One region of the Nocardioides kongjuensis genome, then DNA from elsewhere that is predicted to be linked to it. Evidence: riboswitches for the same ligand, from Rfam matches in the RefSeq annotation. Region 1 holds a riboswitch; the other holds the start of a gene.
What was found. A riboswitch is a leader RNA that binds a small molecule or an ion and turns the genes downstream of it on or off. The one in region 1 is predicted to bind thiamine pyrophosphate.
Positions count from the first base shown of each region.

Region 2: another riboswitch for thiamine pyrophosphate. It lies ahead of BJ958_RS22465 (thiamine ABC transporter substrate-binding protein); the one in region 1 lies ahead of thiE (thiamine phosphate synthase).

Region 1 is NZ_JACCBF010000001.1:952,148-955,776, reverse strand. It holds gene BJ958_RS04525 (thiazole synthase) at 1-514, opposite strand, end outside; gene thiS (sulfur carrier protein ThiS) at 519-710, opposite strand; gene BJ958_RS04515 (FAD-dependent oxidoreductase) at 707-1,729, opposite strand; gene thiE (thiamine phosphate synthase) at 1,726-2,310, opposite strand; TPP riboswitch at 2,328-2,435, opposite strand; gene lpdA (dihydrolipoyl dehydrogenase) at 2,491-3,629, opposite strand, start outside.
Region 2 is NZ_JACCBF010000001.1:4,676,465-4,680,093, reverse strand. It holds gene BJ958_RS22470 (ABC transporter permease) at 1-547, opposite strand, end outside; gene BJ958_RS22465 (thiamine ABC transporter substrate-binding protein) at 559-1,626, opposite strand; TPP riboswitch at 1,618-1,726, opposite strand; gene BJ958_RS22460 (MBL fold metallo-hydrolase) at 1,734-2,801, opposite strand; gene BJ958_RS22455 (SDR family oxidoreductase) at 2,811-3,629, opposite strand, start outside.

The sequences.
Region 1 (3,629 bases):
CCGAGATCGCATAGGGGTTCAGCACGCCCAGCCCCGACCCGATCGGGGAGCCGAGCGGCATCACCGCGACGCAGCCGGCGTCCTCGAGGCGGCGGGCCAGCACCGGGTCGTCGGTCGTGTACGGCAGCACCTTGAAGCCCTTGCGGACCAGCGCCTCGGCGCCCTCCAGGAGCTCGATCGCGTCCGGCATCAGCGAGGTCTCGTCACCGATGACCTCGAGCTTCACCCAGTCGGTCTCCAGCGCCTCGCGGGCCAGCTCGGCGGTGAGCACCGCCTCGCGCGCAGTCCGGCAGCCGGCGGTGTTCGGCAGGATCTTGATGCCGAGGCGCTGGATGGTCTCGAGGACTCCGCCCTCTGACGTACCGGGCAGGCGGCGCATGGAGACGGTGACCATGCCGGGGCGGGCGGCCTCGATGACCGGCTCGAGCAGCGCCGGGCGGGGCAGCCCGCCGGTGCCGAGGAAGAGCCGCGAGGGGAGCTTCTCCCCCGCGATCACCAGGGTCTCGTCGGTCATCTGCTCAGCCTCCCTGCACGGCGGTGACGATCTCGACCACGTCGCCCTCTGTGAGCGGCGTGGTGGCGTGGTCGGCGCGGAGCACGACCGCGCCGTTGACGGCGACCGCGGTGCCCCGGCAGTCCTCCGGGAGCAGGTCGCGTACGACGGTGCCCTCGGCGACCTCGCGCGCGGATCCATTGACGGTCAGGTTCATGCGGCACTCCCTTCGGTCACGAAACGGCGCGGGTCGAGCGCGGGGTCGACGGCACCGGTCTCGACGTGGTCGGCGAGCGCCTGCGCGGTGATCGGGGCGAGCAGCACGCCGTGGCGGTAGTGGCCGGCCGCGAGCAGCACGCCGTCCTCGCCGGTCGGGCCCACCAGCGGAAGGTTGTCGGGCGTGCCCGGGCGATCGCGGGCGGTCACCTCCACGAGCTCGGCGCGGTCCAGCCCGGGCAGCAGCGCGCGGGCTGCCTCGAGCAGCCGGAAGGTGCCCTCGACGGTCGGCACCGGCGGGGTGTCGTGCTCGTCGGAGGTGGCCCCGATGACGATCTCGTCGGAGCCCGAGCGCGGCACGACGTACACGGGCTCGCCGTGGACGAGGCCGCGGACGGTGGTCGCGGGCGCCTGGTCGGGCGCGTGGGCACGCAGTCGTAGGATCTCGCCGCGGACGGGCCGGACCAGCGCGGCGTACGGCGCCGGCAGGTGCGCCCCCGTCGCCAGCACAGTCAGGTCGACACGCGCACCGGAGGCGACCGGCACGACCGGCACGCGGGCCAGCAGCGAAGCGACCACCGAACGGGGGTCGACAGAGTGGTCGTCGGGCAGCCAGGCACCGCCGGTGACGCGTCCGAGCCCGGGCTCGCGGGCGACCAGCTCGCGGCGGGTCAGCGCCTCGACAGCCACGCCCGCCTCCGCGAGCAGGCCGAGCTGGCGGTCGATCTCCTGGACGTCGCCGGCATCCGCGCCAGCCAGCAGCGTGCCGCTCTGCGCCAAGGCGACGCCGAGCCGGGCGGCGTACGCGGGCCAGAGGTCGGCCGAGGCCCGGCCCAGGCGGAACAGGTCGGCCTCGCCGTGCCACAGCTCGCCGGACGGCGAGAGCATCCCGGCGGCGGCGTACGACGCCCCGGAGCCGGGGGCGGGGTCGACGACCTCGACGTCGTGGCCGCGGAGCAACAGCTCCTCGGCGCAGGCCAAGCCGATGATGCCCGCTCCGCAGATCCTGATGCGCGTCACAGGATCACCTGAGCCTTGGCTAGGGCTACTGCGAGATCGCGAGCTGCATTGATCGGGTCGGGGGCATCCCAGATCGCGCTGATCACGGCGATGCCGTGGGCGCCCGAGTTGACGACTGCTGAGGCTCGACCCTGGTTGATCCCACCGATGCCGATCAGCGGTAGAACACCCACCGCCGGTTCCAGGTTCTGCTGCCCCAACGGTTCCGGCAGATCTGCCTTGGAGGTCGAGGGAAACAACGGGCCGATTCCGGCGTAGTCCGCGCCCGATCCCTCCGCCCTCACGACATCTTCGCGAGTTCGGCAGGTGGCGCCGATCATCATCCAGGGCGCGAGCCGCCGCGCCTCGGCAACGGCAAGATCGTCCTGCCCAAGGTGCACTCCGTCAGCGTCCACCGCGAGGGCGACATCGAGTCGGTCGTTGACCAGCACGGGAATGCTTCGTGGACGTACTTCGTCGATGAGCTTGCGCGTCATTCGCGTCATGTCGCGTGCACTGCTTTGTTTGGCTCGCACCTGGAAGCCGTCTATGCCCGCGTCGACGAGGTGGTGGGCGAACGAGATCTGGCGTTCGTCACTCACCAGGCAGAACAACCTTGGAATCATGACCTCTCACTTCCTCCGCCGGTATGACCCGGGTCAGGTTCAACGGTTGGAGCGCGCTAGCTCCCTCTCAGCTCCTGGCTGGAGCGCCCGTGTGCTTGTGGTTGGGATGGAGGCGGCGGGGCTGCCGGGGTCGAACGCAGCAGCCCCGCCGCAGTTCTAGTGGCCGTGCAGCGCCTTTCCGGCGAGGGCCTGGAGGGCCTCCCCCAAGGCCTCGTGCTGGGTGGGGTGCGCATGGACGAAGGGCGCGACCGCTTCGGGTGCGATTCCGAGGCTGGTCAGCAACTGCCCTTCGCCGATCATCTCGCCAGCGCGTGCAGCGACGATGTGGACGCCGAGGACCTCGTGTTCGTGCCGCCGCACGACCTTCACCATTCCGCCCGAGCCGAGGATCAGGCTGCGACCGTTACCGGCCAGGTCCTGTGTCGCGCAGGTGATCTGGTCGCCGTAGCGCTCACGCGCGACAGCTTCGGTGAGTCCGACGGAGGCAATCTCCGGCTGGGTGAAGGTCACCTTGGGCACGAGCTCGTCGTTCACGGGCCGGGGCGCGAGTCCGGCGATCTCTTCGGCGACAAAGATGCCGTGGGCATAGCCGCGGTGCGCGAGCTGTGGCCCGGCGACGAGGTCACCGACGGCGTACACGTTGGTCAGGTTGGTGCGCAGCCGTTCGTCGGTGACCACGACACCACGGTCCACGGCGATGCCGGCTTCCTCGAAGCCGTCGATGACGGCCTCACGTCCGACAGCAACGAGAAGGACCTCTGCCTCTGCTGTGGAGTCGCCCTCGAACGCGACGCGCACGCCGTCCGTGGTGCGCTCGACCCCGGTGACCTTCTGACCCGTCTGGATCTTGATGCCGCGCCGCTTGAGCGCGCGATCGAGCTGCCGCGAGATGTCCTCGTCTTCGCTGGCGACGAGGCGGGGAAGGCCCTCGACGACGGTGACAGCGGCGCCGAGCGAGCGCCAGAGGGAGGCGAACTCGCATCCGATGACGCCTCCTCCGAGGACGATCGCGGAGGAGGGGACGCGGCCGAGCGTCAGGGCGTCGTCCGAGGTCAGAATGTGGGTGCCGTCGGTCTCGATACCCTGAATCCGGCGGGGCCGGGCGCCGGTCGCCAGGACGACCGCGTCAGCCTCGATGGTGCGTTCGCCGACCTGGACGGTGTTCGGACCGACGAACTGGCCCTCACCCGCGACGACCTCGATGCCCCGGCTGCCGACCAGACCGGTCAGGCCACGGTGAAGGCGGTCGATGACGCCGGTGCGGTAGCGGTGGATCTTGTCCATGTCGATGCCGG
Region 2 (3,629 bases), 3.7 Mb from region 1:
GCAGGGTGACGGTGCGGAACACGGCGAGGGGCGTGGCACCGAGCGCGGCCGCAGCCTCGGCCGGCCGGCGGTCGAGGCCCTCCCAGGCGACGCCGACGGTGCGGATCACGACCGCCACGTTGAAGAAGACCAGGCCGATCAGGATCGCGGCCGGGGTGCCGTCGAGGTCGAGGAAGCCGAGCGGCCCCGACGACGAGATCAGCTCACGCACCGCGAGGCCGACGACCACGGTGGGCAGCACGAACGGGACGAGGAGCGCCGTGCGGACCAGGGCACGGCCGGGGAAGCGCAGCCGGTGCAGGACGTACGCCGCCGGCAGGCCGAGCAGCACCGCGCACGCGGTCGCGACCGTGCTGGTCCACACGGTGAACCACAGCACCCGGCCGGTGCGCGGGCGGCGCAGCACGTCGAGCACGGCGCCCGGGTCGAACGAGCCGTCCGGCCACACCCCGCGGTGGAGCATCGCCCCGACCGGCAGCACGAAGAAGACGGCGACGACGGCGACCGGGACCGCGGCGAGCAGTCCCAGCGCCAGTCGTCGGGTCACCGTCGCACCACCTATCGCGACACGATCTCCGTCCACTGCTCCAGCCACGCCTTGCGCTTCTCGGTGATCTCGGCCGGCGCGACCTGCTCGGTGGTCGCGGGCCGCTTCGCGAACTTCGCCCAGTCGGCGGGCAGCTCGACGGAGGCGTCGACCGGGAAGACGTACATCGACTCGGGCAGCGCGGCCTGGACCTCGGGCGAGAGCAGCCAGTCGATCACCGCGTGCGCGCCGGCGGTGTTGGTCGTGTCGCCGTGCAGCACGCCGGCGTACTCCACCTGCTCGAAGCAGCCGTCCAGCAGCGCGCTGGTCGTGGTCCGGTCGCCCGCCTTGGTCAGCGTGAACGCCGGCGAGGAGTCGTAGGACACGACGATCGGACGGTCTCCGCCGGAGAAGGTGAAGTCGGTGAAGTACGCGTCGGACCAGCCCTTCACGACCTTGGCGCCGTTGTCGACGAGCTCGGTCCAGTACGACGGCCAGCCGTCGCCGTACCTGGCTATCGTGGCCAGCAGGAAGGCCAGGCCGGGCGAGCTGGTGCTGGCGCCCGGGATCACGAAGAGATCCTTGTAGGCGGGCTTCGTCAGGTCGTCGAGGGTGGTCGGCGCCGGGATTCCCTTGGCCCGGAACCACGCGTCGTCGACGTTGACGCAGACGTTGCCGGTGTCGATCGGCGTGAGCGCGTGGTCGTCGTCGCCGTCGAGCTCGTGGGCGGCGGCGCCCTCCGGCAGGGTCGGCGCGTACGACGCGAACACGCCCTCGTCGACCGCACGCGTCGCGAAGGTGTTGTCGACGCCGAAGACGACGTCGCCGACCGGCTCGTCCTTGGTCAGCACCAGCTCGTTGGTCAATGCGCCCGCGTCCTCGAGCTTGCTGATCCTCAGGTCGTAGCCGGTGTCCTTCTCGAACGCCTTGACCAGCTCGTCGGGGATCGCGAACGACTCGTGGGTCACCAGCGTGACCGTCTTGTCGTCCGCCTTCTCGTGGTCGCTCTCGCTGCTGACCAGCGAGCAGCCGCTTGCGAGCAGGACCGTGGTGGAGAGGGCCACCAGGCTGAGGCGGCCGGTGAGCATGCGCGTACGCATCGGATGACTCCCTTCGCCGGTGCTAACCGGATCAGGTTCGGAGGGTCTGCGGCCCGCGCCGCACTCTCAGCACCCGGATGGTGCTCCCCTGTCGGACGCCTCCGATTCTAGGACGCCGTGTAGACCACGCCGTCCGGCAGGTCCACCGCGCTGGCCTGGCCCCGGGCGACGAGCAGGTCGAGGTGCGCCTTGGTCTCCATCGCGGCCATGCCCTGGCTGAACACGTCGAGCTCGCCGAACGCCCGCTCGTGCCGGGTCCAGCCGAGGTCCTTGGCCACGACGAGGGAGGTGGCGGAGCCGCGCTCCTTCAGGGACGCCAGGCACAGGTCGAGGCGGTCCTCGTGGTGGGCGAGGAGCTCGTCGACGCGCTGGTACGACGACGGAGCGACCGGGCCGTGCGCAGGCAGGATGCGCAGGTCGGGGAGCTCGCGCACCCGGGCGAGGGAGGCCATGAACTGGCCGAGGGGCTGGTCCGCGGGCGGGACGGTGAACCCGATCGACGGGGTGATCGTGGGGAGCACGTGGTCGCCGGAGAAGAGGACTCCCTCGGCCTGGTCGGCGAAGACGTAGTGGCCAGGGGTGTGGCCGGGGGTGTGCACGGCGTCGAGACGGCGACGGCCGACGTCGAAGCTGCGGTCGCCCTCGAGCCAGGTGTCGGGGAACGCCCAGTCGACGGGCTTCGGCAGCTCCCCGGGACCGGCCGCCCACAGCTGGGCGATCTCCTCCGCGCCGGCGGTGCGCAGCACCGCGAGGAAGGGGCTCTCGTCGAGCCCGTCGCGCCCGGCCCGGTGCAGGAGCTCGAGCGCCGGCTGCTCCTCGCGACCGAGGGCCACGTCGGCGCCGTACTCGTGCCCGAGGACGGTGGCCAGCGTGAAGTGGTCGCGGTGCACGTGGGTGACCAGGAACCGCTTGATGTCGCCGAAGCCCGAGCCGATCGAGCGCAGCGAGGTGTCGAGCAGCTCCCGGGCGACCGGGATCGACCAGCCGCCGTCGATCAGGGTGAGCCCGTCGTCGCCCTGGACGACGTACACGTTGATCGCCTTGAGCGCGTCCATCGGCAGCGGCAGCGGGATCCGGTGGATGCCCTCGGCGACCTCCCAGGCGCCCTCGTCGGCCCAGTGCCGACCCGAGTCGGGCGAGACGGCGTGTCCGGTGGCGATCCCTCCAGTGCTCATGAACGCACTCTAGGTGGCGTTCACATCCGGTCGCAGATCGGGTAGCCGGAGGTCGAGGTTCGGCTCCTGGATGCCGCCGTCGACCTCCAGCAGCTTGCCGGTGACGTACTTCCCGGCGGGCGAGGCGAGGTAGACCACCGCGGCGGCGATGTCCTCGGCCTCGCCGATCCTGCCGAGCGGCGTCGCCTCCTCGAGCTGGGTCTTCATCTCCGGCACCCCGGCCACGAACTCCAGCGCGCTGGTCATCACCGAGCCGACGAAGACGCCGTTGACCCGGATCTCCGGGTTGAGGTCGGTGGCGGCCAGCCGTGACCAGTGCGCGAGCGCCGCCTTGGCGGTGCCGTAGGCGAGGTACCCGCGCCCGGCCAGCCGGCCCATCGCCGAGGAGATCGAGGTGATCGACTTCTGCCGGCCCTCGCCCGCCGACCTCAGCATGAGCGGTACGGCGGCCCGGCTGAGCGCGTGCGCGGTGGCGACGTTGAAGTGGAAGGCCTCCTCCAGGTAGGCCACGTCGGTGTCGAGGAAGGCGTTCGGGATGGTGCCGCCGACGTTGTTCACGACGACGTCGAGCCGACCGAACTCGTCGAAGGCCGCATCGGCGAGCGCGGCGACCTCGTCGGTGTGCGCGAGGTTGGCCGGTACGACGAGCGCGCGGCGCCCGGCGTCCTCGATCCGGACCGCGACCTCCTTGAGCTGGGCCTCGGTGCGCGAGGAGATGACGACGTCCGCGCCGGCCTCGGCGAGGGCGATCGCGGTGGCCGCGCCGATGCCGCGGCCGGCGCCGGTGACGACGGCGACGTGGTCGGTGAGGCGGAACCGGTCGAGGAT